DNA from 2 places in the Lysinibacillus sp. NPDC056232 genome. Region 1 is predicted to be linked to the other one. Evidence: riboswitches for the same ligand, from Rfam matches in the RefSeq annotation. Region 1 holds a riboswitch; the other holds the start of a gene.
What was found. Region 1 has a riboswitch for magnesium ahead of ACFCYJ_RS10120 (MgtC/SapB family protein). Riboswitches for the same ligand answer to the same signal wherever they lie in the genome.

Region 1 (16,137 bases):
CCTCCTAATCTGCTGAATTAAAACAGATTTAAGTTTTTTACTCCTACTATCTTCATCGGTCGGACTCGGACTCTCCATTTTGACCCCCTCCTTTCTAAAAATGAACTCTTTTACCCCTGCTAAAAGGATTTAATCGATATGGCATTATGCAATAAGGATCTTTTTGGAAATTAAAAAACCCTCTAGGAGTCCTAGAGGGTTTAAAAAGTGCACAAAAATAAGCAGCACAAAAAAGCACTTTCGATTCCCCCTAGTCGAGTTTTAGCACTATACACCGTAAAGAGATGAATTTATCTCTTAGCCACCTTATGAAAAGCCTTAATCCGGCAATTCCTGTTCTACCCATGGGCATCTTTCGATATTTCTGGGCAGTGGCCTATGTTTGTATAGGAGCCTCACCTAACGAGGTTTTATTTAATTTCTTCGCAATCGTAAGCCGTATTTTTTGATTTGTCAAGAGTCAAAAAATTTTTTTTAGGTTTTTTTATTACGAATTCCCGTGCGAAATAAGAAATAAACGGAGTAGAAATTTGCGGTTGTTTACGAAAAAAATTTTCTCAAACAAAACAGATAAAGAGCTTTCGTAATACTTTACTCTAATCAATTATGCCTCGGCATAATCTCGTAGCTCACATATTACCAAAAAGATTCCAGTAAACTTTGCTCCGTAACGAAAGTAGAGAGACAAAAAGCAATTGCTCCTCTCCACTCTATGTATTTTCATCGATTTTTGTATTGATCCTATTTAGATTTTTTGTTCAGCAGTTTTAAATAAAAAAACTTACGTATTCTGAAAAGGGCTTAACAACTGTTACAGAGGCTATTGATTATCGTAAATTACAAATTTATAAATTTTAAATTCGAAAAATCTCTACCCCACAATTTGATTAAGTAAAAATTGTAAGCATAAAAATATGGCTCATCAAATAGAGGATTTACAAGACCCTGGAGCGAGCCAGTAGGCGAGGGAAGGGTAAAGAGGAATTACGTCTCTGTGATACGCATTCGTAGCCAATATCATTTTGCCCCAAGTGGCTAATCGGACCCCCAGACGGAACAGAAATCCTCCCATGTTATGATGATGCACCGAAAATACACTATTTCCCTGATACCATTTTTTAAGGTTTTTTCTTTTGAACAGTTGTTGACAACCAAAATTATTCGGAGTACAATTCACTTGAAAACTATATGTCCTCGTTAGGTGAGGCTCCTATGCAAACATAGGCCACTGCCCAGAAATATCGAAAGATACCCATGGGTAGAACAGGAATTGCCGAATTAAGGCTTTTCTTAAGGTGGCTAAGAAATGATGTCATTTCTTTACGGTGTATAGTGCTAAAACTCGATTAAGGGGAAACGAACGTACTTTTTTTGTTTTTTTGTGCGCTTTTCACCCCCTCTAAATCGTTAGAGGGGGTTTTATTTTATTTGACTATAAAAGGGGGAACATGTGATGGATAGTTATTCGATATGGCATTTCATATTTTTAAATAATTCGAATATGGCAAAAGGCAGCGTTTTTGCGTTCAGTCCGCATATGTCCCTTACTTCAAAAACCCAATTATGAATTTTTTCGCAAATTGGCGTTTACCAAGATAGGTTTATTTGATGTGTACGTCGAACAAGATACATTCTAAGCAAGAAGCTCCCTTTTTTACGGGAGCTTTTTTATATTATTTTTATTTTAGTGGCATTCTATAAAAAGAACTGAAGAGGTGATTGACGATGATAATGACAGTAGAAATGATAATCAAGTTAAGCCTAGCTTTACTATTCGGATTATTGATTGGGATTGATAGACAGATTAAACAAAAACAACTTGGCATGAGACCTAGTATGGTCATCTGTATTGCCAGCTGTTTATTAACCATTGTCTCCATAGAAGCATTCGGAAAATTTGGAGGTGCCAATCATCCGAATATGGATCCGATGAGACTTGCTGCGCAGATTGTAAGTGGAGTTGGTTTCATTGGTGCTGGTGTTATTTTACGAAGAAGTAACGAGGTGATTTCTGGTCTTACTTCCGCTGCGCTAATCTGGTCAGCTTCTGCCCTTGGAATTTCTATCGGGGCGGGGTTTTATATAGAGGCAACATGTGCTGTCATCCTTTTGATAGTGGCAGTCAACATTGTGCCCTTTTTTATTAAAACATTAGGTTTATCAACACTTAACCGACAGGATATTTCATTAAAGATTATCGTGGAATCGAATTATCGTATGACAGAATTAATTAAAATGATTAAGCATAGAGGGCAAAATGGATCTTCCAAAAAATACGAGTATAAAATTCGGCATTTCAAGCTCAAAGATATTGATAACGATCACCAATTAATTGACTTAATTCTTTCGGTACCAGAAGACCAATATACGACGGAGATTTATTATTATGTCAAAAAGATTGATCACGTCCTGAGTGTCGAAATTGAGAATTTGTAATAGAAAGGAGCGTCAATAATGATTAGACTACATCAATATAAATATAAAGAAGAGTACACATACTACATGTTGCAATCTTTAAAGTCTGGAAAAAAAGATTCTTTTCGAAAGGATTTTCTAGATTTACACCCTATGGATCAAGCAACATTTTTTATAGAACTTAGTGAGGAAAGACGCTTCACAATTTATTCATTTTTAACTCCTTGTGAATTTGGAGAAATTTTTAGCGAGTTAGAACCATCTTTGCAGAAAAAATGTATTTTGGAGCTTGACCGTCCATTTGCAGTGGAGATGTTAAATGAATTACCTTCAGATGACGCTACCGATTTTTTGGGGCTACTATCATATAAAGAAGCTGATTATTATTTAGCGCAAATGGAAAAAGATGAAGCCGATGATATTAAGCAATTACTTCAATACAAAAAAGGGTCAGTGGGAGCCTTGATGACAACAGACGTAGTAATAGTTGCAAAAGATGATTTAGTAATTGATGTGTTTGAACGTCTAAAGCATAGCGAAGTAGATGCAGAAACTTTTTATTACTTATACGTTACAGATTCCAATAAACAATTGCTTGGTGTCATATCATTACGAGAGCTTATCATTTCCCCATCAGAGAGTCGAATGGGTGAAATTATGAACTCTGGAATCATTTCAGTGACTGCCAACACAAACCAATCTGAGGTCTTCCAAATCATACGCAAATATGGTCTTTTAGCAGTCCCTGTTGTAACAGAGAACTTTGAACTCCTTGGAATCGTTACTTTTGATGATGTGCTGACTAATCTATAAAGCTATTGATATTGTATATTTTTCACAGCAACTCATATCATAGAGAAGTAACTGTTTAAATTAGTTTTAAACAGTTACTTCCTCGAAACTAATTATTATTTTTTAAAAAGCTTTCTACTCTATTCACTAATTCTTCCCTATTGTAAGAATTATAAAGCGCGCTAGCTAAACGGACTGGGTCCCCAAAGAAAAAGCGCTCATACAGTGTTTGTCTTGTACCGAAGCTACTCATCGTTAAATCCCAAGCTAGGCGGAATTTTTTGACGCGCTCCTCTCCACCATCTTGAAAAGACTGTAGATAGTGCTCAAGGTCGCCGTCATCCGCAGTAAATGCTTTTTCACTTGGAATGGACATTAGTCCACTTGCGCCAAGTAGCTGGATAATTTCTGTAAAGGTCGGATACACTTTAGGGAAAACCTGAATAGCTACTTGTACTGTTGGAAGGTCAGGTCTTATAAAACCAAAAGCATCTTTTTTTGCTTCTATTTCAGACTTTAACAGTAAGGCTTTCATCGTTTCTAATGTCACGATGATATCAACTACCTTTTGCTGTACATGTTGGTATTCGCCGATATTTATCGTATTTATAATTGACTGTACAACACCTAAGACAAATTCAGTTTTGGCAATTTGTCGTGTAAGAACTTGGTGTAAACCATGTGTTTGAAAACCACTTACGTTCAAAAAGTTATTGGCAACTTCCACATTCTCATAATAAAAGACGCGTTCCCACGGTACTACAACATTATCAAATACAACGATTGCATCCATTTCCTCGTAACGACTACTTAATGGATAATCAAAAGCCGATTCTCCTCCGACAAATGATTGCCTACATAAAAACTTTAAACCTTTTGTATTACTTGGTATTGAGAAAGAATAGCCTTTTCCTTCATCAAAACCATTTGTTGATATAACAAGGAGTTCATCTGTAATTCCTCCCTGTGTCGCTAGTAATCTCGCACCTTTAATGACTAACCCCTCGCTCGTTTTATCGACAATCTTAGCTGCAATTGTAACCTCTTCATCTTCAAAATAAAATTTTTGACGGTTTACTTGTGGCTCGATAAATGTATGTGTCATAGTCAAATCATTCTCTCGAGCATACTCATAAAATTTTAACAAATGCTGAGGGAAACAATTTGGCTTATCTTTCAAATATTCTGCAACCGATGCTAGAGCCATTAATGTCGTATTCATGTAATCCGGGCTTCTCCCCATAAGGCCATTATTGGATAATGCCCACTCACGTATTGCATTACGTCTTTTCACGAGATCTTCGACTGTCACCGCTTGAAGGAAAGACATACCTACACGGTTATTACTCGTTGGTGAAACATATGTCATCTTTTCAACCAATGCCTCTTCATTTTGTAAATCAAAAAGCCTTGCCTGACTCTGCATTACTCCCTTAAATGCTGGATGCTCCGACACCTTCCCTGTGACAACTTTCCCATCAATTGAAATATATGTTTGTAAAGCGTCAATACGGTCGATATATTGCTTTCCTGTAATTACTGGCATGCAGTCACCCCTAAACGTTACAAATGTTTTTTATACTTATTTAGTATATGACATTCCCTAAAATAGGTTCCGCTTCAGCAAGCTGTATTATAGCAACCCCTCATAATTTACAAACTGTACTACTTTATAAATACAGTTAAAAACTGCCTTCATTGCACGATTTTTCAGTTATTTTAGAGAAAAACGGTTTCAATCAGCACTTTTTTAACAAGTTCATTTTTGCGACACATTCACAAAAAAGTCTCCTTCGACTAGTACAGAATTTCTAGATTTTTTATTTATGCAGGTGTAAGATAGCTTCGAAACTAAAAACGAAAACATCTTTTTTATTAAAGGAGAATATATATGAATAAACAAATCATCTCGTACGTGGCGCAAATGGAAGCTGCTTTAATGAGCAAAATGGAGGACCATAATGAAGAAAATCTTTTATTTTCTATTGCTTCAGATATGATCGCCAAAGAAAAAGATCAATTTAAAAATGTGTGCCAAGCATATGAAGTAGTTAAACATCACTTAGTTGGCATTCACTAATCAAAAAGGTCGCACAACAAAACCCGATCAATTCGAATTGATCGGGTTTTGTATTTTACTGTGCATATGGTAGGACCATTTGGTCGAATGTTGTTATTGATTACTTTTTCTGCCCCTCATACTATCCTCTTTTACTTATCTAAGTAATCATATGGCGAGATACCGTCCATTCCAATCAATGGATGGATATATGATTCCGTTTCTACCGTTAGCTTGAAATCAATGGCTTGTTTTTCATTTTGTAAATCTTCGTTTAATGGAATCGTTTCTAATTCTACAATTTCCTCTGCAATATCCATTGGATTGAGCCTTGCACGTAGAGACGTGAAGCGCTGTAAATCATCCGTACGCTGCAAACCATCAGCTAGCACATCAGGCTCACCACATAAAATTAAGAAATTTTTTGCACGCGTAATACCTGTATATAACAAATTACGACGCAACATTTTAGAATAGCCTCGTACGACCGGCATAATAACCGTTTGGAACTCAGAGCCTTGCGATTTATGAATAGAACAACAGTAGGCAAGTGTCAATTGATTGAGGTCAGTACGTTGATAAGTTACTTCAATACCGTCGAATGATACAACAAGCAAATCTTGTTTCTCAATTGTTTCCTTTGCCTTAATAATACTGATTACCTCACCCATATCACCATTAAAAACATTACTTTCTGGTTGATTGACAAGTTGTAAGACTTTATCCTTTATACGATATGTGACATCCCCAAAGACGAGCTCTTTTCTAGTACCAGTATCGTTTGGATTAATAAGCTCCTGGATCATTTTATTTAAATTATCTATTCCTGCTGGACCTTTGTACATTGGTGCTAGCACTTGGATATTTCGAATTTCTTGCCCTTTCGTAACCGCACTTTTCACAACCTGTGTGACAACGTTTGCTACTTGATCTGATGAGGCTTTAATAAATGAACGATCAGACGTTTTTAACGTTAAGTCATTTGTGATATTACCACGTTTAATTTGGTGAGCAAGTTCAATAATAGTTGAGCCCTCTGCTTGTCGATAAACCTCTGTTAATTCCACAGTAGGTATTTGCCCGGAAGCCAACAAATCCTTTAACACCTGTCCTGGTCCTACTGGCGGAAGTTGATCTTGATCGCCAACAAATACAACTTGTACATCCTCATGCAAGGATTTTAATAATTGATGTGCGAGCCAAGTATCGACCATCGACATTTCGTCTACAATAATGAGTTTTCCTGTAACTTCACGCTCAGTTTCTTCCTCTTTTTCCTGACCAGTAAAACCTAGCAATCGATGAATTGTCATTGCGGGAAGCTCTGTTGATTCCGATAAACGCTTGGCCGCACGTCCTGTTGGAGCACATAAAATAATCGGAAATGGCTCTTCTTTTTGTGCATATTCCTTCGGGTTTAATGATAGTCCGTGTAGCTTTGCATACACTTCTACTACACCCCGAACAACAGTTGTTTTACCTGTACCAGGTCCACCAGTTAAAATCATAACGGCTGAGTTTAGCGCTTGTTGAATAGCATTCGCTTGTGTTTCAGCATATGTGACATTGAGCAGCTCTTCTGTTTCACCTATCGCTTTACGTATTTCGTCCTTACTAAAATGTTCAGCTTTCTTGTTACGTTCGATTAAACCTACTATTTTTGATGCAATTCCTACTTCTGAGAAATATAGAGATGGCAAATAGAGTCTCGTTTCTTCCCCGCAAATCTTACTTTCCTCTCGCAATTCGATGCAAGCTTTAGAAATAATTTCAAAGGGAATTTCCTCTCGTTGGCTTTGCTCAAGCATATCTTTTACAAGTGGTAAAACATTTTCTGCATCTAAATACACATGCCCATCCGATAATGCTGCAGTATTGAGAGTATGTAGAATCGCCGCCTTAATACGGTCTGAATGATTGCCGGTAATACCCAATTTAGAACCTAGTTCATCCGCACGAAAGAAACCTACACCTTCTACATCTTCAATTAGGCGATATGGATTTTCAGTTAATAATTCAATTGCCTCTGTGCGATATGTTTGGTAAATTTTCATGCCGAGCTGTGGTCCGAAACCCCATTCATTAAGTTGAATCATCACACGTTCTAAGCCTAGATTTTGTTCAATCGTACGATGGATAACCTCTTTTTTTTCAGCAGATAAACGAGGTACAGCATCAAGCGCATTTGGGTCCTCTAAAATAAGACGTAACGCATTTGCGCCTAGTTTCTCTACGATTGTTTCAGCGGTTTTTCTTCCGATTCCAACAAACAAATCACTCGATAAGTAATGAATAATTCCTTGCTCTGTTGCTGGCACTTCCTTTGTAAATGTCTCAATTTGAAATTGCACACCATATTTTGGATGTTGTTTCAATAACCCTGTAAAACGATATTGTTCATCCATTTGTAGCGGCGGAAAATATCCAACAACTATTATTTCTTTATCTTCATACTGTAAGTTGGTCTCTTGAATTTTCACACGAACTATCGAATACATATTTTGCGCATTATGGAAGATAGAGACGATTGGACGTCCGAGTATAAAAAATTTATTTAGTTCAAATAAATCAAGATTATCTGCCATTTTCGGTCGTCCTTTCCCGTTCATTTCAATCATTATATTTTACCACACCGTAACTTGAAAAATCGTTTAAAAAGAGAATTCACTAAATTTTTGTAGCTGCCGTATCACTTTTGCTACGAAAACACTGAAAGAATATTTCGATAACTGATAATTCACAGTTATTATCAACCTTTCCATGCTATGATATAGGTGAATTTATTGTACGGAAGGATTGTGAAGCTAATGGAATTTAGACCTTGCATCGATTTACACGATGGCAAAGTAAAACAAATTGTTGGCAGCACACTAGGTCATAACGATCAAGAAGTTATCGAGAACTATATTTCAAATCATGACTCTAGTTATTATGCAAAAATGTTTGCCAAGGATCAATTAACAGGTGGTCACGTCATTATGCTAGGTGATGGAAACGAAGAGGCCGCATTAGCAGCATTAGCAGCATATCCTCAAGGGTTGCAGGTAGGAGGCGGCATCACCTCAGAAAATGCAAAAAAATATATTGATGCAGGAGCTACTCATGTTATTGTTACATCATTTATTTTCTATGATGGTAAGCTCCATTTAGATCGTCTCAAACAATTAGTACAGAATATTGGTAAAGAGCATCTTGTCATTGATTTAAGCTGCCGTATGCGCGATGGAAAATGGTTTGTTGTTACTGATAAATGGACAAAGTTTAGTGATTTTGAAGTAAATGCTGAGTCTATTGTATTTATCGAAAATTTCTGTGATGAGCTACTTATTCACGCTGTTGATGTGGAAGGAAAAAAAGGTGGTATACAGGAAAGCCTAGTGCATGATTTAGCCTCTTGGACAACGATTCCAACAACATATGCTGGTGGCGTTCGATCTTTAGACGACTTAAAGAAATTTAAAAATATCGCAAATGGTAGACTTCACGTTACAATCGGTAGCGCTCTTTCAATTTTTGGTGGAGATTTGCATTATTCAGACGTAGTGGATTATTGCAAACAAGGCGGGGTATTGTGAAGTCACTTTATAATATGGATTATATTTTTCCTTTTTATGAAACTAAATGCTGAAATTATCGTTTGATTTACTATAGGGACTAAACTCCCCTTTTTTTATTTGAACTAGATGAAACAATAACGCTATAAGATTCAGAGCACTTATTTCTATATAGTAGCTAGTTTTGAAAAGCTACTATTAGTTGTGTGCACATTTATTAATAGAAAGGATTTAATGAAGTATGAAAAATGAACTTGAAGCAACTACTATACAAACTTTACAAACAGAATTAACACGCTTCTTCTTAGCCTATAAATTTGCCTTGCAGGAAATTGAAACGAAAATAAATATTTTACAAGAAGAGTTTAAACTGATTCATGAATATAACCCGATAGAGCATTTATCAACTCGAGTAAAATCACCGAAAAGTATATTATTGAAGGTCAAGAAAAGGAACCTTAAGCCATCTATTGAAGCAATTCGTGAAAACATTCGTGATATCGCAGGCGTCCGAATTACATGCTCCTTTGTAGAAGATATATATAAAGTGAGTGCAATGTTACAGGCACAAAATGATATTGAAGTTGTGGAGGTAAAGGATTATATTGCATCCCCAAAGGGAAATGGCTATCAAAGCTTGCATCTTATAATAAAAATCCCCATTTTTATGTCTGATCGTATGGAGAAGGTATATGCCGAAATTCAAATTCGAACAATTGCAATGGACTTCTGGGCTAGCCTTGAACATAAAATCTATTACAAATACAACAAGGAAGTACCTGAACATATCCGTTTTGAATTGAAGGAGGCAGCCATTCAAGTAGCTGAACTCGATCGAAAAATGGAACGACTAAATGAAGAAATCAATATTTTAAAAGCGAACGAAGCAGAATCATCATTTTTAGAAACTACTCCAATTGCACATTTAGCACAATATATCTATCAACTACCATTTGATGATCCTTCCGAGGATGATGAAGATTAAAATAAATAAGGATGCTGAACTAGTTTCGGCATCCTTTTAGTTTGTTGAAATCCTATTACGTAAATGAATAGTATTACTCTTCGGCACAACGAGGGGTTGATTTCCGTTCCGGCTGGGCGCTTTGTAGCTGACGCTTTGCTTTCGCTACAGAAAACATTTGTTGTTGCTGTCGCTACGCTTTCGCACAGAGCAAAGCTTCCTGGGGGCGTCCGATGAGCCGCTTCGCTCCAGGGTCTCGGGCCAGCAGATGTCTTTTGCGCGAAAGCGTAGTGCTAACGAAGCGTCAGCAAAGTGTTTTTGTCTGTGCGAAAGCGTAGTGCAACGTAGCGACAGCAACAGCACGATGTTGGTCACGAAGGCGTTATCACAGGATGTGATGGTTTTAGTCTTCGTTCCTCTATTGCTGATCCCCAAGGAGTCGCCCAGCCGGAACGAAGATCAACCAATTCACCTAGCATGTATTATTTAGCATAGGATGTTATTTATAATAATACTACTTTTGCTTAGGAGTTGTTGATTTTTCACGGAGAGTGGCGACTCCTGCGGGATGAGCTTGCGCTGAAAGCCCTGCAGGAACGTAGTGACGAGGAGAATCAATTATGCCTCGGCATAATTGCGTCCGGAATCGGCTTTGTGCATGCACAAAGAACTCCTTTCCGATTCCGTGACATCCGCCGGAGGCTGTAACTTCTTCCAGCAGGTTATCCAAACACCTGTTGAAAGAAGTTACAGCCAAGCCCGCGGAAAGCGCCAACTCGGAGTGAAAATCAACCTTTGCTTATTGATACACTTTAATATATGTTCCCTTGTAGACAATTTGAAAGGATGCCAATGTAATTTTGGCATCCTTTCAGTATTTTTGAGAGCTTTTAAATTATATTAGTTAAATCGCTGTGCAATCATATCGTAAAGATAACGTGCTTGGTCGTATTCTGGCTGTAATGTAAATGCTTGTTTTAGGTGGTACATAGCGTTTTCTGTTTGCTCAGTAGATACCGCATATAATACACCTAAATTATAATGTGCATCTGCGTTATTCCAATCCTGTTCAATCAAATAATCTAATTCCCTTTTACCTTCTTCAAACATTTCTAATGCACATAGCACGATCGCATATGCTAGACGAATTTGTGTATCTTCTGGTGCAAGCTCTGAAGCTCGTTGTAAGTATGGCAGTGCAAGCTTCGAATTTTCCATTCGTTCAAAGCATTTGCCCATCATATAATACACATCTGCGCCTTCAATTTTATGTTTTAGTGCTTGCTCATAAAGCTTTACTGCTTCCGCATATCGTTCCGCATTATAATATAAATTTGCTAAACCATAATAAGCAGTTGCTGCTGTTTCATCGACAGTGATTGCTTTTTGAAAAAAGCGTTCTGCTCGTTCAGTATCCTCTAAGACTGCTAAGAGATTTCCGAAATTCACATAACCTATTGGGTTTTCAGGCTCTTCTTCAATCGCTTGTGTAAAAAGTTGTGCAGCATCCTCGTAGCGCTTTTCTTGAAACGCCTGAATGCCTTGCTCGTTAAAATCCATTGTTTTTCTTCACCTCTATGTAGCGAAAGACTGCCTAAATTCTATACGCTTTAGGAAAGAGTATAAGCAGTCTTTGCGCAAATTAACCTACATATGTTAGTTTTTCATTATTTTTAAAGACTTCGTCGATTGTACCGCCACCTACACATTCTTCACCGTCATATAGTACAACAGCTTGTCCAGGTGTAATCGCACGTACTGGCTCAGCAAACGTAATATGTGTACGTCCATCCGCTAAAATTTCCACTTCTACTGGTGTATCTGTTTGACGATAACGGAATTTTGCTGTGCATGAAAATTTCCCGGGCAATTTTTTTGTCGAAGTATAGTTCATTTTCACAGCAGTCAGTGAAGTTGAAAATAACGAATCATTATTGAAACCTTGTCCAACTAGTAACACATTGCGCTCCAAATCTTTCCCTAACACGAACCAAGGCTCCCCGTCACCACCAATTCCAAGACCATGACGTTGACCGAGTGTATAGTACATTAATCCGTCATGTTGGCCCATTACGACACCATCCATCGTCTCCATCTTACCTGGTTGAGCTGGTAAATATTGACTTAAAAATTCTTTGAAATTACGCTCTCCAATAAAGCAAATTCCTGTTGAATCTTTTTTCTTCGCTGTCGCTAACCCAGCTTCCTCCGCAATTTTACGGACTTCCTTTTTCTCAATATGTCCAATTGGGAACATTACATGCGACAATTGTTCCTGAGATAATTGGTTTAAGAAATACGTTTGATCTTTATTATTGTCTATGCCTCGAAGCATTTGAACTTCGCCATCGCCACTACGATCAACTCGAGCATAGTGACCCGTCGCTAAATAATCAGCTCCAAGATCCATCGCATGCTCTAAAAACGCTTTAAATTTAATTTCCTTATTACACATAACATCAGGATTTGGCGTGCGCCCTGCTTTATATTCTTCTAAAAAGTAGGTGAAAACCTTATCCCAATATTGCTTTTCAAAATTCACTGCATAGTACGGAATCCCGATTTGATTACATACTTTAATAACATCATCATAGTCTTCTGTAGCTGTACAAACGCCATTTTCGTCTGTATCATCCCAGTTTTTCATAAATATCCCGATTACTTCATATCCTTGTTGTTTTAGTAAATATGCAGCAACCGAAGAATCTACCCCACCTGACATGCCGACAACAACACGAATTTGTGAGGGGTCACGTGTTTCTTTCATTATGGTCACCTTTTCTTTTATCAAAATTCCATTACATGTACAATTTTTGCAAATTATTATTTTGCGAGTCTTTTCACAATCGCCGCAGTTTTTTCAGCAGCATGTTGTACGTCAGCTTCTATTAAACCTTGGCCGAAGCTAAAGCGGATCGAGTTACGTAATTCCTCTGTCCCTTGTCCAAACATCGCAACTAACACGTGTGATGGATCAATGGAGCCAGCAGTGCATGCAGAACCACTAGATACGCAAATACCTGCCATATCAAGATTTACAAGGAATGACTCTACTTCCATACCAGAAAAACTTACATTTAAAACGTGTGGGAGCGTATTTTCTAACTCTCCATTCACATGAAATGCTAAATTTTCCTTCGTGAAAACATCCAGCATAATTTGCTTAAAGCGATTGTATAGCACTCGCTTTTCTTCTCGCAACTCATTTGCAATTTGCACTGCAGTCGCAAAGCCAATCACTGCGGGCACATTTTCAGTACCTGCACGACGTTTTTTCTCATGTGCTCCACCTAATGCATAACTAGTAAATGGTGTCCCTGCTTTTTGGTATAGGAAACCAATACCTTTAGGCCCATTAATTTTATGTGCGGAAACACTTAGCAAATCAACCTGTAAATCAGCAACATTAATTGACTCTAAACCATATGCCTGTACAGCATCTGTATGGAAAACAGCTTTATGTTCGCGTAGCAAGTTACCAATTTCGGCAATCGGTTGAATTGTACCGACTTCATTATTACCGTACATAATCGTTACTAAAATTGTATCCTCACGCAATGCATTTCGCACGTCTTCTACAGAAACATGTCCCTTTTCATCCACCGGCAAATAGGTCACATTAAAGCCATCTCGCTCAAGCTTTTCACAAGTATGTAAAACCGCGTGATGTTCAATTTGTGTGGTAATGATATGCTTCCCTTCAGCAGCCCGTGCATAAACAGTGCCAAAAATAGCCGTATTATCCGCCTCTGTTCCGCCACTTGTTATAATAATTTCCCCTGGTTGAGCACCAATTGATTTGGCAAGTATTTCACGTGCATCATCTAAATATTTGCGCGCCTCTCGACCTATCCCATGAATACTTGATGCATTTCCATAAACTTGTTGCATTGCTGTAGTCATAGCGTTTATTACTTTGTCATTCATTGGTGAAGACGCAGCATGATCGAGATAAATATATGAATTCATGTTGAAAACTCCTTTGTACGAAAAGCGCTAAAGATTCGTCTCCATGCCACAGGGCAAGGAGCTGTGCTTTAGCCTAATTTTAAATATAGAACATATAGCCTTCCGCTACATTTTCCTCCGTATATTGTGCTAAATCCTCAATTGACGTTGTATCTAATACATTTTTCACCGCATCACGAATGCGGAGCCATAACTCTCGCTGAGGTGCTTCTTCATTTTCAATACCTTCTACTGGTTGAATTGGACCCTCTAACACACTAATAACATTAGCCGCCGAAATTTCACTTGGTGGATTTGCAAGCATATACCCACCATATGCACCGCGTACACTTTTCACTAAGCCAGAATTACGTAATGGTGAAACCAACTGCTCTAAGTATGCCTCAGAAAGCTCCTTTTCAGCAGCGATTTTGCGTAGTGGAATAGGTCCTTCCCCATAATGCTTTGCTAATTCAATCATAATCGTTAGACCATAACGGCCCTTTGTAGAAATTTTCATTTTATCACCCTCAAATAGTCTAGTCAAAAATACTACCAACAGTATAACATAATCTCCTCTCGCAAAACTCGGAAATACTCTCGGGAGGTTATGATATACTATTACTTGCGCCTTAGTATAGTTAGGCAAAATACTATGTAATGCTTCATTATAAGCACAAATAAACATTTAGCCCGCTAAAAAAAGTTGAAAATCAATGAAACAGTTGAAAGGGGGAATTTTCAATGCATAATGAACCACTCGCTTATCGCATGCGTCCTTTAACCCTTGATGAGATTGTAGGACACCAAGATTTTATCGGTCCTAATACCGCTCTTTATAAAATGATTCAAAATGAGCATGTTCCATCCATGCTGCTATTTGGTGAACCAGGTATCGGCAAAACGTCAATAGCGAATGCCATAGCAGGAAGCTCGAACCTTCCCTTTTTCGCGCTTAATGCTACTCGCGCAGGTAAAAAGGATGTTGAGGATATTGTACAGGAAGCTAGAATCTCAGGGAAAGTCCTCTTTTTTTTGGATGAAATTCATCGTTTTAACAAATTACAGCAGGATGCTTTGTTGCCACATGTAGAAAACGGCTCCATCGTGTTAATTGGAGCTACGACGGAAAATCCATACCATGATGTAAATCCCGCTATCCGCTCACGTTGCGGAGAAATATACCAACTTCAACGTTTAACGAAAGAAAATATAATCGAACTTATAAACAAAGCACTTTCTGATGATAAACGCGGACTAGGGAAACATCATTTTGTCTTAACAGATCATCAAATTGAACAAATTGCTGAAGCAGCTAATGGTGACGCTCGGAAGGCCTTAACTTTGCTTGAATCGATTTATTATGCAAGTGATGAAGTGGACGGTCGAACAGTTGCTGCTGATCATATCCTTAAGCATCTTATCGGTAGAATTGGTGTTTATGGTGATAAAAAAGGATCCCATTTTTATAATTTGCTATCCGCATTGCAAAAATCTGTTCGTGGAAGTGATACGAATGCAGCTTTGTTTTATTTAGCTCATTTATTGGAAATAGGTGATTTAGTAGCTGTTAGTCGACGCTTACTTGTTATGGCTTATGAAGATATAGGCCTTGCCAATCCTGATGTAGGGCCGCATATGCTCGCGGCTGTACAAGCAGCAGAACGTTTAGGGCTACCCGAGGCACGTATTCCGCTTGCAAGTGCTGTTATTGAAATGTGCCTTGCATCAAAATCTAATTCTGCAATTGCAGCCATTGATGCCGCCATTGCCAGCATTCATGAAGGAAAAACTGGCGATATTCCGCATCACCTACGCGATGCTCATTATGAAGGAGCAAAAGATTTAGGTCATGTAGGCTATCAATATCCCCACAACAGCCCTATCGGCACATTTGGCGGCTGGGTCGACCAGCAATATTTACCTGATGAGCTAGTGGGCACAGAATTTTATAAACCTGTTATTGCAGGTGAAGAAAAACGAATGGCAGGAATCTACGAAAAGCTTAAATCTTTTCATAAGGATGAAAAGTAATATCGTTTCTAGATTAGCTTCACTGAAAATCATAATATACTATTTTTTCATGAAAGTAGGGCACTTCAATCTGAACTAGAAGCGCCTTATTTTTTTATCTTATTACTCCCCCTAATAAACAGGACAAAGTGTTAAGCAATCATCCTGTAAAGGTAGCCTTATTTGTTGTATAGCGCTTATTGTAAAATCGGTTCAATACGTCTTCCACATTTCTCATTGATGATAATTTAGTCGTTTCTTTCTGTTCTTTTTCAATATCATGTAAATAATGAAGAAAATTGTAGGTCTGATAGAGTAGACTAGCAAATTCCTGAGAGTTTTCCCGTACTTCAAAGCGAATTGCTTTTACAGCAATCGCTTGACCGATCGAT
Region 2 (16,137 bases), on a different contig from region 1:
GTGATAGCTCAAACACTCAATTGCTCTGAAAGAGTTCTACGTGATGACATTAAGTTAATAAATACAGAATTTAAACCCTTTCAAATTCAAACATCTCAAAATGGTGTTATGCTTACCTATCCAAATCATTATTCTGCAGATTTTATTTATCAAAAGGTATTATCTTTAAGTCCAGAATTTTTGTTCCTCGAACGCATATTTTTTGAAGAGAAATACGACATTGAAACCATAGCAAATGAGTTATTTCTAAGCTCTTCCACTATGAGACGGATTATTGCTAAATTGAATACTTTTTTAAATAAGTATGAAATACAAATCGTAACAAACCCTTGTAAAATAATTGGGAACGAACAAAATATTAGATCTATTATGGTTCATTTTTTTTATGAGAAGTATGGTGTAACTTATACCCCATTTGAAGACACACAAATCAAAGTATTGGATAAATTATTCCTCCATGTAATGCAAGCAAATCATATTCAACCTAATTTCCCAGACTTAATTAGAATTAAAAATTGGACAATGGTAAATGTGATTCGATTAAAGAATCATCACAAGAAAATTGTTCCAGAACATTTTCCAAATCATTTAGATCTAAGCATTTTTGATAACACATTGTTTTGTGAATGGTTTAAAGACACTTTTAATCTTGAATTTAACAAAGAAACTGTTCAACAGCTCTTTTCTGCTTTACTTAATAATCAATATGCCTTCAACTACGAAACATTAGAAAGAATGATTCAACAAAAAATAAATAAAGCATGGATAATTGTCCCTAAAATCGACTCTTTTTTGCATTGTCTCGCAACCAAATTAAATATACCCATTCAAAATAAAGAAAAAGAAAAGATAATTTTGGAATTATATAATTTGCAAACCATGAATTATGGTCGAAGTTTTATTTTAAATGATAAAAGACGTTTATTTTCAGAACGTTTTTCTCATGAATTTTCATACTTTGTATTGTTTTTAAAAGAGGAGCTAACGAAATTTCAATTTCATAAGGAATTTAAATGGACTTCGAATTTTTTTACGGAAACGTTATACATATTGATTATAAATTGGGGACACTTATTGAGTGCATTAAAAAGTAAAGTTCCGATACTTCATGTAGGAATATTTTGTGATGCAGACATAGAACACACTGAGTTCATACAAAATATAATGGTATATCAATTTGGACATTTAATTAAGCCATTTATAATTGAGGAATTAAATCTAAGTACTTTCAGAGAGGTTTCCAAAAATTATGACTTAATTATCACGAATATTTCAGGGTTAAAGGATATATCCGCTCCTATAATTTGCGTTAATACAATTCCTTTGTCACATGATCTGAATAAAGTACAAAAAGAAATTTTCACTTTAATTCATTTGAAACTTTCTAAAGAGTTTGAATAAGTAAGTGATTTAAGAGTTCCTTTTGTGTAATGTAAGCCAACAAAGGAACTTATTGATTTATTTTTCATTTAATCAGAGTTACAGAAATCAGCAATTCTAACATCTGATAGCTAAAAAAATCCTGTGATATACAGAATCTTTTCGTGTTTAGCAGACGGTATATATTTAAATAGGAGACAAAGTCATAAAAAAATGAATCAAATTCAATAGCTACTTAAGACAGAGATACTAATGTGTCAAAATATTAAATCATTTATAAAAACATTGACTTTTCAAAGATATTCTTATAGAGTGAAATTTCAAACAAAACATCCTCGTTAGGTGAGGCTCCTGTGTAGGAGATATGCTACTGCCCAAAAATGTCGAAAGACGCCAATGGGTCAACAGAAACCATCGACATAAGGTGGTTTTTAATGTAGCTGGCTTTGTCCTATGCCACACAGTGCTAAAGCTCTACGAATGGAGGAGCACATTTGCTACATTTATTTGTAGTGCAATCAATGTACGTTTATAGTACCGTGTAAACACCTTCATTCGTTATGAAGGTGTTTTATTTTTCTGTGAGGTGAGGAAAATGGATGACTATTCAGAACCAAACTCGAAATGTTATAAAAATGAACTAAATACAAAGAATATTTATGAGGAATTTTAAATTATCTTTCTTAACTATTGCTTTATCGTTGAGAGGAATTTTGTTTTTGTTTCTCAATTAAGGAGTGGTTAAAATGATTAAAAACATGACAGAAAACCAAATAACTCTTCAAATTTTCAAGTCATTAAAAGAAGGGAAACAGAAAGAATTTCAAGCAACATTAAAGGAACTCCAACCTTATGATATTGCACGGATTTTTGAGGGGTTACCAGAAAAACATCATACACGTTTCTTATTGTTTCTTACTTCTGTACAAATCGCTGAACTCATTCAAGAGCTTGAAAAGGTACTCCAATTAAAAGTTCTTAATAAATTAGGGATTGAAAAATCAGGACAGGTAATGAATTTAATGGATAATGATGATTTAGCTTCATTATTAGAAAACCTATCTCCTGATAAAATTGAAGAACTTCTTTCAGGTATGAAACAAGAAGAATCAAAAATTGTTCAAAATATCATGAACTACCCCCCTGAAACTGCAGGACGAATAATGACAAACCGTTTTGTGTGGATTCCTCAACACTTTACTATTCGAGAATCAATTGATAAACTCAAAATTTTTGCAGAGTTCTCAGAAACGATTAACTATTTATATGTAATTGATAATGATAAAAAATTAGTAGGTGTTGTATCCTATCGGGATTTAATCATAAGTAATGAATTTGAAAAAATTCAGGATATTATGTATAGCAGAGTAATCTCCGTTTCTGCTGAAACGGATCAGGAAGAAGTTGCTCGTGCAATAGAACGTTATGATTTTTTATCAATTCCTGTTGTAGAAAAAAATAATGAATTAGTAGGAATTGTAACAGTTGACGATATTATTGACGTTGTTATAAAGGAGGCAAACGAAGATATTGAAAAACTTTCGGCATCTGGTAAAGCCATTGATTTTGACACGAAGGCACACGTAGCTGCGTATCGCCGACTTCCCTGGCTTATCTTACTTTTATTTATCGGATTAGTTTCAGGAACCATTATTAGCGGTTTCGAAGAAACATTATCCAAAGTTGTCGCTCTTGCCTTCTTTATGCCTATGATTGCTGGGATGACTGGAAATACAGGCACTCAATCGTTAGCTGTTGTTGTAAGAGGTCTAATCACTACAGATACAAATAAAAGAGTAGTTTTTAAACTTATTATTAGGGAACTTAAAGTTGGACTGATTATAGGCATTACCTGTGGAATCTTAATCTCGATTATAGCCTATATTTGGCAAGGAAATCCGATTTTAGGTTTAGTTGTTGGTAGTTCATTAGTTGTGACTCTAATTATTGGGACTTTAGCCGGGACCATTATCCCACTAATATTATATAAATTCAACATCGATCCGGCAGTGGCCTCGGGTCCATTAATTACAACACTAAATGATATACTATCCTTACTTATTTACTTTGGCATTGCAACAATGTTTATTTCAAAATTGATGTAGAAAATTCACTGCTCTCCTGGTGGTATTCTTTAAGCTTTATCAAGATTTGTTAAGCAAATGGGTGACTATAACTCAAAAAGGACTGCCTAGCTTCAAGAACCTTAAATAGAATAGCGCTTGATTTTCAACAATCAAGCACTATTTTTGAATAAACCTTAGATTTAAAACGACTTTATTGTTATTAGTGAAGTATCTTATATTGAAAATTAAACTACTATATTTTAACCCCGTCCTAAAATTAGAACGGGGTTATACATGTTTTTTAGGTTTTTAAATAACTTTATTGTCTTTTTACATAAAGGACATTTAAAAAGTAACTCACAAAAAAATTTCATGAATTTTGAACAAGTAAAGAATAAAAAGAAAGTGTTAACTGAAAAATCAATAAATGTAATTTATACGTCAAGTGGCAATGTCAACAGCTTTCGGTGTAAGATGCAAAACGTAAATAGAGGGATTTTCCATCAAAATAACCTTGTGATTTCAAAGTTATTGTTAAATGTCTTTTTAAAAAGATTCCTTTGTAGGCGTTGGGTACACCAAAGGTATTAATTGAAAGAATATACTAAAAAGTCAATGTTCAAACTAAATTACGTCTTTAATGAAACCTATTAATCCTATTCCGACTGTCTCCAAAACCATACTAAAACCTGCCCCCAAAAGATATGGCAGAAGTCTATTTGCAAAACCCGAAAATTGAAGCTATAATCCTGGCAGGATCGATTTCAAGAAACTTACAGGATGAAAATTCGGACATTGAATTGCATATTTTGTGGTCAACACCACCAGAAGAGGAAGATCGAAAGTTCCCCCATTCAAAAGGTTGATGGAAACATTTTGGCATATCATCCGTATGAAGAGGAAGAGGGTCTGTCCTATCTAACGGGAGATGGGATTAAATTAGAAATAAGCAACTTTTTAACCATAACAGTTGAACGTTTATCTCAGATGTATTGGATAAGTACGAAAATTTAACCAAAAAGGGTTATCAACTATAAATAAGTGATAGTCTTATATACAAATGACTAGGTAATCACATTTTTTTGTGAGCCTGGTCATTTTGTATTTATTCTTTAATTGTTGTTTCAAATGTTTTTCTACCTGATTTTATTTTATCAACTTGAACATTTATTTTTTTAATTGATTCTTTAGTCAAGGGGATTTTCCCGTTATTCTCCAATGCTTTCCATGCTTTTACGTTGTTTCGATAAAGGTATTCGGATAAACGATAAATATCAACGTCTAACTTCAATCCTGCTTCGTAGGTTGCCTTTATTTCCTCTTTAACTTTCTTAATAACTTCCTTACGTATTTCATTTTCTGTTGCCTTACTTTTGAAACCATTAAGTATAACATCGACTTTAATATCAACCTTAAACTGTACTTGATTGCCTTTAATAATTGGTTTAACATCAAAATATTTTTTTTCAATATCTACTGTTAAACTTTTATTACTGTCTAATTTAAAGGTTAAGTCTCCTCTATTCTTTTTATTCTGCATCCAGTTAACACCTCTTGCGGTATCACCTTTAATTACCCCCCTAAATCCATCTTTTGAAAGTATTCCTATCCCCTTAATTGTAGTCTCTTTTGAAGGGTGCTCTTTTGTTGTCTCCCAATTTTCATCAATTGAAACCAAAGGTAAACTAACTTCATGACTAGGTTCATTTAAACCAATAACAAGATTCCTTAAGCTAACGGGTTCTGTAAATACTTCTAATTTCCGGATGTTTAATGGATGACTTAATTTAGAATCAATTAATGGTTTATTTAAAATAGGTGTTATCAAAAGAATTTCTTCTAGAGAGTCTTGGGTAAAGTGAACATTTATCTGATATCTTGTTTCTCTAAATCGCGAAAAAGTATCGAAAACTGAAATAACTTCCTCGTGTTTTAAAGCCTCTTCTGTAAATATCAGATAGGTCATATGTCCCCAAAATACTTCTTGATCAATGGAGCGATATAATTCATAAATAGCTTCTTCCATAGTTTCCCCTTTAGCATATCCAATCTCTGCAGGTGCTTCACGAGCATAAGGTGTTTCAGATTTTGCTATGTCTTTAAAGTTAATTAATTGTAGATAAACTTCATATTGATTGTCTTTAAAATCCACCCCGACCCCATTAACATAGTACATTCTTTGGGGTTCTATCTCATCCCAACATCCAGATAGAAGAGGGAGTGTTACGGTTAATATAAAAAAGCCCTTAATTATCCTATTCATTTCTCTCCACCTTAAATATCAATACATATTTTATTTAGTTTGGCAAAAATGAAGAGAATTATAAATAAAAGGGTCTTTTTAAAAATTTTAAGGGAAAGTTCAGTAGATGATTTAAAAAATAAGGTTTTAAGGAAAAGTTATTTTCTAAAAAGAAAAAACCGATTACCTATATGGAAATCGGTTTTAGGTTAGGATATTGATTCAAATTATTAAAAATAAGAAATAATTGGTAAGTGAACTTTTATTCGGGGATAGAAATACTATGTTTATTGGTCTATTTCCCACTATGTTTTTTCAAGAAGGCAATCGTTTTCCCTAGTGTTTGTTCAGCGTGTGTAGTAGTAAAATCAAATTGATACTCATGACCTAGGTCAGTATTTGTTCCGTCAAATAAAACACTTTCTACTTCTACACCATTCATTTTGAGAACATCTATAAGCTCTGTTGATTGCGGGGCTAGTGGATCTGCATCTCCAACTGTCAAAAAGGTAGGTGGGTAATTAGGTGTTACATGTTTAACTGTAGACATCTCATCTAGTCTAGAGAAGGACTTGAAATCTTTTTTTCCTGTATATGCCCAAAATACTGACTGGATACCTTTTTTTATTATTGGAGATGACTGAGCACCTATTTTATCCATGTTATAAACTCCACAGAATAAAAGAGCACCTTTTAACTGTTTTTTATCAACAGTAGGTTGAATATCCATTGATTTTGCTAGAGCTTCATTAGTTATTATCGCAATAGTTTGACTGGCAATTTGAGCCCCTGCTGAATCACCGCCAATAAATAAATGATTCATATTGCCGCCATATTTCGAAACATTGTCCTGTATATATTTAAGAGCTTGGTTAGTTTGTATGATTGGCCCCGGATATTTTTGTCCCGGTGCAATAGCATAGTTTATATTTGCTACAACATATCCTTCATTGGCTAATGCCATTCCATATTCTTGCGTTTGTTCCTTACTACCTGATACAAATGCACCGCCATGTATCCACATGATAACAGGGAGTTCTCCCTTAATATTTTTCGGATAATAAATATCTAAAAGACTATTCTCAACTCCATGTTTATCGTAAATAATATCTTTTTCAACATGGACTTGCCTTTTTATTGTTTCAATATCCTTAGGGGATGCAAAAGAATCAGCTTCAAAAAGCTGCTTGATTATAAAGGTATTAAGTACAGGTGTAAACTGACCAATTATAAATATAAGCAATATAGGAATGACAATAATATAAACTGGAATCATCCATCGTTTTTTTTTCTTATAAAAACTTTTTTTAGTTTTCAAATTGAATTACCCTTACCTCATTACGTATTTATATGAAATTCACTTGACGGAAAAAGAAGAGGGGGGATGCCTACGTTATGCAAAAAGAAAGACCAGCGTTCTTTATACTCTGATTTTCCTCCCACTACAAGATTTATCTAATAAGATGAATGATGAATATTGTTAGTCTAGTTTAGACATTATTGAACTTCATACAAATGTATTATATCAGATTTCGACCCTCAACCAATAGAAGAGAATATTATGTATGTGGAATAGCAATGTAGAGTACCTGGGCTTTTTGTGTTTATTCATCATACTGTCTATATTTTGTATGAAGCTCCTTAGATGCTTCATCGATAGGATTCTTCTCAGAAACGTCTTCAGTATAAGCATTTACAGTTTTTTCTTTAGCTTCTTTTTGCTCACTAGCTGGAGCTTCTTCATTATATGAAGCTTCCTCCTCACTACATGCAGTTAGTGTTAATATCGACAATACCCCTATTTAAAATATTTTCTTCATTGTATAACCTCCTTTGGAATTATCATTTAAAAAACAGACAAATGTAATTAGTTATCTATTCTGCTATCCGTACTGGGGTGTTTATTTGTATTTATTACTTCCTCAAAATCTGCTTTAATTTCCTCAATTGTATAGTAGAGGACAACTTTTAAAGAGTTCAGTATCGATTTATTACTTGTTGGAATGGTAGGAGTAAATTAACCGCTATAAATGCTCGGAGTTATGTGAAAATCTAGTTTAGTCAATGAGCAATATATAGCGGTTGTATATCGCAACCCAATTTTGAGCCAATTGTTAACTGAGCCAGTGAGCCACTTTACACTACCTGTCTTTTCCAGAAGAACACCTCGGCTTTATTTGGAGTGGCGGGCATGATACCCTTGTACGGGCGTTAAATTACTGATACTACGCCTTTAAAGTGCGAATTATGCCCGCAGAGGCTCCATGTAAAGCCCACCGAAAAATGTGCTATGACATTTAACTTGTCCACTGAAATGGATTGCCTGTTCAATTGCGAAGTGGCTCAATTTTCATTTGCGAAATACAAGCGGTTGAAGGTTCTTACAGTTTAAGTATGTTTATATCAAATTTAATTATACGTAAGGAGGAAATACAATTGACTCATTTTAAATATATGGAGAAACTACTTTTTATGTAGGGATGATGTTCTAGTGCCTTTTTACAATTGGTAAGAGTAGCATTCATTTTACCTTATTCTAAAATCGATTCAATATAAGTTTCCCCAATTAGGTACTTAAAAGCAGTACTATGGAAACCGGCACGTATTTGGCTTCGGAAAATAGAAGGAAATACGGTACCATTAGGATTTTGAACTGTCAGTTGCTCCAGTTAAAGGTTATAGTGACAAATGGATATTCACTATTTCTATTTATATGTCTTTCATTTTATTCTAAAACGCAAGGAACAAAAAAACAGAAAATTCAATTAAAAATTATACGACGTTAATGATATTTTATTTGTTATGCTAATAGAAAAATCCCCTCCAAATAGGACATGTAATTGACTATAATTATAGTCTTTTTTACACTGTCTACTTAAAGGGGATAATACTAGGACTTCAAAAGTCCTTAGCCCTATTTTTCTCTTAAATATAGACCCTCAGTTGAACTGATCGTCTCAATGAGTTTTCTATATTTCTTATCTTGAACAAATACAGAAACAATTAATTCATTTACCCATGCAATAATCTTTAATTCTGGTAAATAAATTATAGTTTGCTCGTACCCTCTTAGACTTAATTTTAAGTAATTACTTAATTCTTTTGGAGATATAATTTGAATAAAAGGATGGTCTTTCGTTTCTAGAAGATAATCTTTTTCTTCATTTGTGAAGAAATCTGGTACCTCTCTTAGTGAAAAGTAATAAGAACTTTGTACCCACAAAGAGCTATAACATGATAAGATAGTTAAAGTGTCTATAAATTTTTTTTCGACTTCAAAAAATTCTTTTGGTGTTTGATCATTTTGACTAAAACAAAAGTCAAGAGGAGCAAACCATTCCATCGATTTATCAATAATCATTGGAAAACGATCTATTATCAGAAAATTTTCTGGGTACTTAGTGTAAATCTCTTCTTCTTTTTCGAGAAATCCTGTAATATCAAAATTAATAGAAAGATTAAAAGAATCAAACATTTTTTTAATCTTTCTATTTTGATTAAAAAACATTTCACTCACCTAAATAAACACCCCTTTTAAGATAATAACATATATTAGGTATTTTTATTTAGATATAATCCTCCCTTTTTCATCCAGGGAAGCAACTCTATTACCTTTATCATCTTTAAGTTTCCATTTTCTACCGCCATGACCCGCAGTATCTTTATCTATTTCCCAGCCTGTCTTAGGATCTTTATATGCGGTTTTCCCACCTACTTTTTGAGAAAACTTACCCATATCAATAGAACCATCACTATCTAAAATCTTTTTAGGTATCGCTCGATAAGCTGTATCAATTTCGTTAGTTAGAGTCGGCTGATTCATCCATAAAAGAAATACACTACCTGTAGCAGCAGTTGCACCTATTGTTGCCCAGACTATGTCAGAAATAGCTATTGCCGGTACAGCAAACCAGATGAATTTTGGTTGTACTTCCAAATCTTCTGCTTCAACAATTTCTCCGTTAATTACCAAATTTTCATTTTTGGAATAATTAGAAGCAGCTAAAGAATTAGTTGGAATTGCTATATTAACTAGTAAAAGCAAGACTAATAAACCAGATATTATTTTTTTCATTTTTGTGATTCTCCTTTTCAAAGTTAATTTATAATTTTCGGTTCGTAAGATCATTTGGTAATTCATCTGCTTTGAGTAACTTATCATATTTTCAAAAATAAATAAGATATCGTACACTTTTTGGAACTAATAATCAATCTGATGCACCGAAATAATAGGCCTTTAGTAAAAGTTACTCACATTTCCGCTCAATAATTGTTTGAAAATTTTGTATATTACCATCCCTCTTCTAGTTCATTCGAATATGACCGCTCTATTCGTTATTTCCTAGTATAGATAGGAACCTGTCGCAAGAAAAGCCCTTTTCTTAAATTAAAAATTTGCTATAAAATTTCCTATCAAACATGTTTTTTGCTATACAAATGTGGATAACATGCTAATTTCCCCTAACGGTTCATTCAGGAATATAAACTAAGTCAGTAATTTTCTCTCTATAATTACTACCTTATATTCACTTCTTTAATTACTTTTTCATGTGTTTTGTAGTCCAACCCAAAAACTTTAACTTCCCCAGTATCTGGCTTCAATAAATTCATTATCATTTTTATTGTTGTCAATTTTCCGGCACCATTTGCCCCGACAAATCCTGTTATGTACCCTTTCTTCACCTGTAAGTCAAGATTTTCAATAGAAAAACCTTTAAATTTTTTGCTTATATTACTTATTTCAATGACATTTTCCATTGCTTCACTCCTCATTTAAAATACTCAATAATTCTTGCAATTCATTAAGTGACATTCCTATTTCTCTGCTATTTTTGATGACTGCACTCAACTGCTCTTCAATGACTTTTAGTTTTTTCTCTTTGATTACCTCTAAATTTTGCTCCGCAATAAAAGAGCCCTTACCTACAATGGAATAAATAAAGCCCGCCTTCTCTAATTCTTCATAAGCACGTTTGGTTGTGATCACACTAATCTGTAAATCCTTTGCTAATTGGCGCATAGAGGGTAATGCTGTCCCTTCCAAGAGGTCACCTGTTAAAATCAATGACTTAATTTGATTTGTAATTTGTTCATAGATTGGTTCCTTTGAACTATTCGAAATAATGATTTGCATGTTAATCCCTCTTCTTCATTTGTTGATTGAGAAAATAATAATCAATTATGCCTCGGCATAATTGCGTCCGGAATCGGCTTTGTACTTAGGCCAGCAAATGTTTTCTGTGCGAAAGCGCAGTGCTAACGTAGCGGCAGCAACAAATGTTTTTTGTGCGAAAGCGCAGTACTAACGTAGCGACAGCAAAAGGTTTTGTCTGTGCGAAAGCGAAGCGTCAGCAAAAGGGTTTTATCTGCGCGAAAGCAAAGCGTCAGCGGCAACAACACGAGGGCCGACACGATGTCGGTCATTTCGGTATGCCACAGGACGTGGCGTTCTTAGACTGAGTTCCTCTATTTCAGCGGGTGTGTTTAGACTACCGCTAAAAGAAGTTAAACCTCTCAATACAACACAATATATATATACTTTATACACATTTTACACATTGCAAAATACATTGCAACTATTTTATTTTACGAGAGGAGTTGAGCTAACTATTTTTAAGATCAAGGAGTAAAGTAGTAGTGCAATTGTTAGTTTTATCAATAGATATAACTCAATCAAATGATTATGATTATTAACATTCCAATACATGTAAAACCTGCTTACCGCTCGCTCGTTTCATTCATTGCAATAATTAATACACTTAATCGATTAGTCTGTACAGTGACCTCAAATAAAATGACATGACGATTTATCTCTATCGACAATGATGGATATGGAGAGTATAAGAATGTTGAATTACCGGATTTTTACACAAAAAATACAAGGCACCTAATTAAAGGACCTTGTAGACTCTAAATAAAAACTATTTCAATTATCAACTATCACTGAAAACCAAACCCGATATTTTCCGGCTTTAAAAGCAAAAATTCCCCAAATTAATAAAGTAGCGAGTACAAAAGCTAGCGTACATCTTGCAGCTTCTGGAATATGATCATTATTTTCATCTTTAATATTCTTATCTATACTCATCTCCCCCTTAATTCAAATATATTACAATATCCTATGCAAGACTTAGAAAAATAGTAAAAGCTGCTTATTTATTTCAAAATTCTGTATATTAAAATCCCTCTTCTAGTTCATTCGAATATATCTGCTCTATTCGTTATTTCCTAGTAAAGAAAGGAAGCAGTCACGAGAAAAGCCCTTTTCTTAAAATAAAAATTTGCTATAAATTTTCCTATCAAACATGTTTATTGCTATAAAAATGTGATTAACGTGCAAATTTCCACTAATAATGAACAGTATCTTATGAAAAAGTTAATATTTATGCCTAAAGGAACTGTATCTTTTTCAATAATACAATATAATAGAAACAACATGGTTTTTTTCCTAACACTTGGTAAAAGAAATAACATTCAAAAATTACATAGAGGTGAAGCAAATGATCCATCCATTAAAAATTACTAGTACATTAGCCGATGAAACTAGATACTCTATTTATGAGTACATCCTGCAAGAGAAGAAAACTGTAACGGTTCAAAACATCGCTGATAAATTCGGCATACATCCAAACGTTGCACGTCTACACTTAACAAAGCTATCAGAAATCAATATCATCACAGCTGATTTTGCTAAAACTGGGAAAGGTGGCAGACCTGGTCGTGTTTATAAGGCCTCAGATAAAGGTGTTTCATTAACGTTCCCGAGACGTGATGAGGATCGACTATTAAAATGGTCAATCCAATTAATTCAAGAGTTCGGACCATCTGCACTGGAAAGATGCCAAGACATAAGTTACCAAGACGGTTATCAGCAAATGAAGAATTATGTCAATGCTGAGTTACAATTAAATAATACCCTTTCATTCGAACGAAAGCTTCAGCTATTAACTGACAATGCAGCATTAATTGGCTATATCCCGCAAGTACAACAAACAGAGCACGTTAAAAGAGTGACGTTCTCCATTTTTAATTGTCCATTCCAGGAGCAGCTTTCTACTCATTCAGAAATTGTTTGTTCTTTACATGAATCTTATTTAAAAGGTCAGGTAGATGCGTTATTTTCGAGCAATGATTTTGTACAAATTGATAGCATGATACATAATTGCGATTTATGTAAATATGAAATAAACGTGACAGAAATCGATAACTAACTTTTAAAATCCAATTGTTTGTCACAAAGAAGAAGAAGTTCCAGTTTACAGATACCTTTCATATCATTTATAATGAGTAAGAGATTATTGTGTCGTGGGCAAAAGGAGGGGAAATCTTCATGGATAATATGTATAAAGTTATGGCATTCTGGACAGGTATTTTTGCAGTCATGTTCTACCTTGGTGGTATGAACGAAGTATCGCTATTATTCGTAGGTAATACAGGTTTATTCTTATTATTAGGCTTCTTGAACCTTTCAGAACGTATGTACATGTACATTTTCGGAGCATATTTAACTGTATTCTTTGCTGGCTTCACGTACTATACAACATTCATTCACGTACCTGGTGTCGGTCATTAATACAAAAAACGCGTGTCTCACCAAATGTGAGACATGCTTTTTTTATGTAAATTTATTCACATCATTTATCAAGGCATAGTAAAATCCCCCTTTGCAATTACATGGTTAGATTTTGGTTTATTTTATCTATCCAACAAATTGCAAGGGGGATTTTTGTATTTTATGAAGTTAATTTAGGTTTTAATCCAACACGAAGCTCTGTAAGTTGATTGGAGTGGAGGCTGGGCGACTCCTTGGGGATCAAGCAATAGAGGGACGAAGGCTAAAAACCATCACGTTCTGTGATAACGCCTTCGTGACCAACAACATGTTGGCCCAAGCGGCTCATTGGACGCCCCAGGAAGCTTTGCTCTGTGCGAAAGCAAAGCGGCAGCAACAAATGTTTTATCTGTGCGAAAGCGAAGCGACAGCAACAAATGTTTTCTGTAGCGAAAGCAAAGCGGCAGCTACAAAGCGCCAGCCGGAACGGAAATCAACCCACACGCTATGATGAAGAGCACCTTAAAAACCATTCAAGAAAGGATTTGTCTCCATTTCTGCACCGACTGTTGTATAATTACCATGACCAGGGTAGATAATAGTATCTTCAGGTAATGACAATAGCTTATCATGAATAGATGCAAGTAATATTTTTGTTGAGCCTCCTAGTAAATCTGTACGACCTACACCTTGCTCAAAGAGTGTATCTCCAACAATAGCGAAGCCATCATTTTCAAATATATATGAAATACTACCCGGTGAATGTCCTGGCGTAAAAATAGCTTTAAAACCAAAATCGCTTATTTCAAATAATTGTTCTTTTTTAATTATATTTTCTTCAGCCGGTGTGCCGACTATATAATCTGGTAATGCTGCATATTTACTAGAGCCATTTTTTGTTGGATCTCCTAACCAGCTTACTTCTTTTTCATGAATCCATAATGGTACATTAAAAGCTTCGCGGACAGCATCTACGGCACCGATATGATCGAAATGCGCATGTGTTAAGAAAATGGCCAATGGTTTTAGGCCGTTACTACGTATTGCCTTGATAATTCGATCCGCTTCTTCTCCTGGATCAAAAATTATGCATTCCTTATTTTTATTCGATACGATATAACAATTCGTTTGGACAGGTCCAAGTGAATAACTTCGTACGTTCATCATTGCTATCACCTCAATTACAATTATACAGCCTTTACCACCATTTGACGATAAATGTTCATAGTTTAAGCTATTTTAGTTCTCGACAAAAACAGGTAGAACGTTTACAATTAAGGAGGAATATTGTTGACGACATTCATTTTCTGATGTCGAAAGGAGTGTCAATTTTTAATGAACTTATTAATGGTTATTTTTGGTCTAGTAGCAATTTTAGCTGTAGTTGGTACATTCCAAGCACTTAAAGAGAAGAACCTTTTAAGCGTTGTTTTCAACTTATTAAGTGCGGTAGTATTCGGTTGGTTCGTAATTATGACTGTAATTCATAGCGGATACCCTCCAACATTACACTAAAATTCAGAGAAAAAAGAGCTGTCTCCATCACGAGACTGCTCTTTTTTCTCTCTTTTATATATTTATTTCCTATTTGAACTGTTCTTTTTGACCTTTCGAGCAGTCTAACACTTACTCTAAGCTGTTTATTTGGCTTCCTATACGCCCCTATTAAAGTTTAAAAGAAGCTCTTCTATACTCTTTTGTAATATGTGGTAAATAGCTCGTCACTTCTGCTAAACAGGCTAGTAAACGTTTAACTTCTTTCAGCAAGTGTTTTATGTAACGAAAGCGGAGCGACAGCTACAATTATGCCGAGGCATAATTGATTGTACAACAAAAAAGAGATCTCATTAAACATGAGATCTCTCTTTTTGTTTACTTAACTGCCCCTTGCTTCAAATTCCCTGTCTTTTGGTCATAGAAGCGGAGTAAATCACCGTTAATGATGGTATCAGAATTTTCTAGTTCTTTCGTAGCCCGATCAGCGTATGGCTGACATGGCTCACCATCAATTTCTTCACCAGTTGCTTTGTCATAGCAAGCTTCACCAGCATATACATATTTATCTGTTACAAAACGACCGTCACGGAACACAATGAAATCTTCATGCTCTGGTGAGAATAGGTCTGCACCAAGTTGCATATCTTTTGAAGTTTCAACACCAAGAAGGTGTAAAATTGTTGGACGTAAATCCATTTGTCCAGAAACCTCTGTCATTTCTTTACCGTCACCTGATCCAGGGATATGGATGTATAATGGTACTTCTTGTAACAGTGCATTATCAAATGGTGTAATGCTTTCTTTTCCTAAATATTGAGCCATCGCTTTGTTATGGTTTTCTGAAATACCGTAATGGTCACCATACATTACAATAATAGAGTTATCATATACACCTTGATCTTTTAAACCTTGGAAGAAGTCTTTAAGAGCTTCGTCCATATAACGAACTGTTTGGAAATAACGATTTAATGTACCTGAGTTTGACGTATATTCAGGAATCATTACATCTTCTGGGTCCAATGTGAATGGATAGTGGTTCGTTAAAGTAATTAGTCGAGAATAGAATGGCTGTGGCATATCTTTCATTAAGGCTGCGGATTGCTCTAGGAATGGGACATCTTTCATACCCCAGTTAACAGCTTGCCCTTCGCCAATCTTATATGAGTCTATGTCATAGAATTTATTAATGTGTAATGATTGATACATCATGTCACGATTCCAGAATGATTTATTATTCGGGTGCATGACATTTGTAAAGTAGCCATTATCTCCAAGGCGCTCAGCCATTGAGTTATACGTATTTCCACCGTGCGTGAAGAATACCGCACCTCGACCTAAACCGAACAATGAGTTTTCTGTAATAAACTCTGAGTCAGAAGTTTTCCCTAATCCAGTTTGGT

Region 2: linked by a shared signal. The riboswitch ahead of mgtE (magnesium transporter) and the one ahead of ACFCYJ_RS10120 (MgtC/SapB family protein) in region 1 are both predicted to bind magnesium.

The regions. Positions count from the first base shown of each region.
Region 1 covers NZ_JBHJTF010000010.1:74,518-90,654, forward strand. The annotation lists M-box (ykoK) riboswitch at 240-414, opposite strand; M-box (ykoK) riboswitch at 1,187-1,360, shown strand; gene ACFCYJ_RS10120 (MgtC/SapB family protein) at 1,732-2,436, shown strand; gene ACFCYJ_RS10125 (magnesium transporter) at 2,455-3,228, shown strand; gene hpaB (4-hydroxyphenylacetate 3-monooxygenase, oxygenase component) at 3,317-4,753, opposite strand; gene ACFCYJ_RS10135 (hypothetical protein) at 5,099-5,287, shown strand; gene recD2 (SF1B family DNA helicase RecD2) at 5,419-7,851, opposite strand; gene hisA (phosphoribosylformimino-5-aminoimidazole carboxamide ribotide isomerase) at 8,074-8,841, shown strand; gene ACFCYJ_RS10150 (GTP pyrophosphokinase) at 9,062-9,805, shown strand; gene ACFCYJ_RS10155 (hypothetical protein) at 10,053-10,274, shown strand; gene ACFCYJ_RS10160 (tetratricopeptide repeat protein) at 10,685-11,344, opposite strand; gene mnmA (tRNA 2-thiouridine(34) synthase MnmA) at 11,427-12,551, opposite strand; gene ACFCYJ_RS10170 (cysteine desulfurase family protein) at 12,608-13,753, opposite strand; gene cymR (cysteine metabolism transcriptional regulator CymR) at 13,833-14,252, opposite strand; gene ACFCYJ_RS10180 (replication-associated recombination protein A) at 14,477-15,766, shown strand; gene ACFCYJ_RS10185 (hypothetical protein) at 15,906-16,137, opposite strand, start outside.
Region 2 covers NZ_JBHJTF010000017.1:802-16,938, forward strand. The annotation lists gene ACFCYJ_RS13790 (AcpB/EbpR/MafR family transcriptional regulator) at 1-1,401, shown strand, start outside; M-box (ykoK) riboswitch at 1,708-1,873, shown strand; gene mgtE (magnesium transporter) at 2,127-3,485, shown strand; partial or broken gene ACFCYJ_RS13800 (nucleotidyltransferase domain-containing protein) at 4,151-4,453, shown strand; gene ACFCYJ_RS13805 (Ger(x)C family spore germination protein) at 4,552-5,709, opposite strand; gene ACFCYJ_RS13810 (alpha/beta hydrolase) at 5,984-7,006, opposite strand; gene ACFCYJ_RS13815 (hypothetical protein) at 7,293-7,481, opposite strand; gene ACFCYJ_RS13820 (hypothetical protein) at 8,603-9,205, opposite strand; gene ACFCYJ_RS13825 (hypothetical protein) at 9,251-9,763, opposite strand; partial or broken gene ACFCYJ_RS13830 (ATP-binding cassette domain-containing protein) at 10,219-10,446, opposite strand; gene ACFCYJ_RS13835 (GntR family transcriptional regulator) at 10,451-10,822, opposite strand; gene ACFCYJ_RS13840 (hypothetical protein) at 10,975-11,148, shown strand; gene ACFCYJ_RS13845 (hypothetical protein) at 11,615-11,776, opposite strand; gene ACFCYJ_RS13850 (helix-turn-helix transcriptional regulator) at 12,189-12,899, shown strand; gene ACFCYJ_RS13855 (DUF2626 family protein) at 13,019-13,261, shown strand; gene ACFCYJ_RS13860 (hypothetical protein) at 13,467-13,751, shown strand; gene ACFCYJ_RS13865 (MBL fold metallo-hydrolase) at 13,763-14,407, opposite strand; gene ACFCYJ_RS13870 (DUF2759 domain-containing protein) at 14,576-14,755, shown strand; gene ACFCYJ_RS13875 (LTA synthase family protein) at 15,113-16,137, opposite strand, start outside.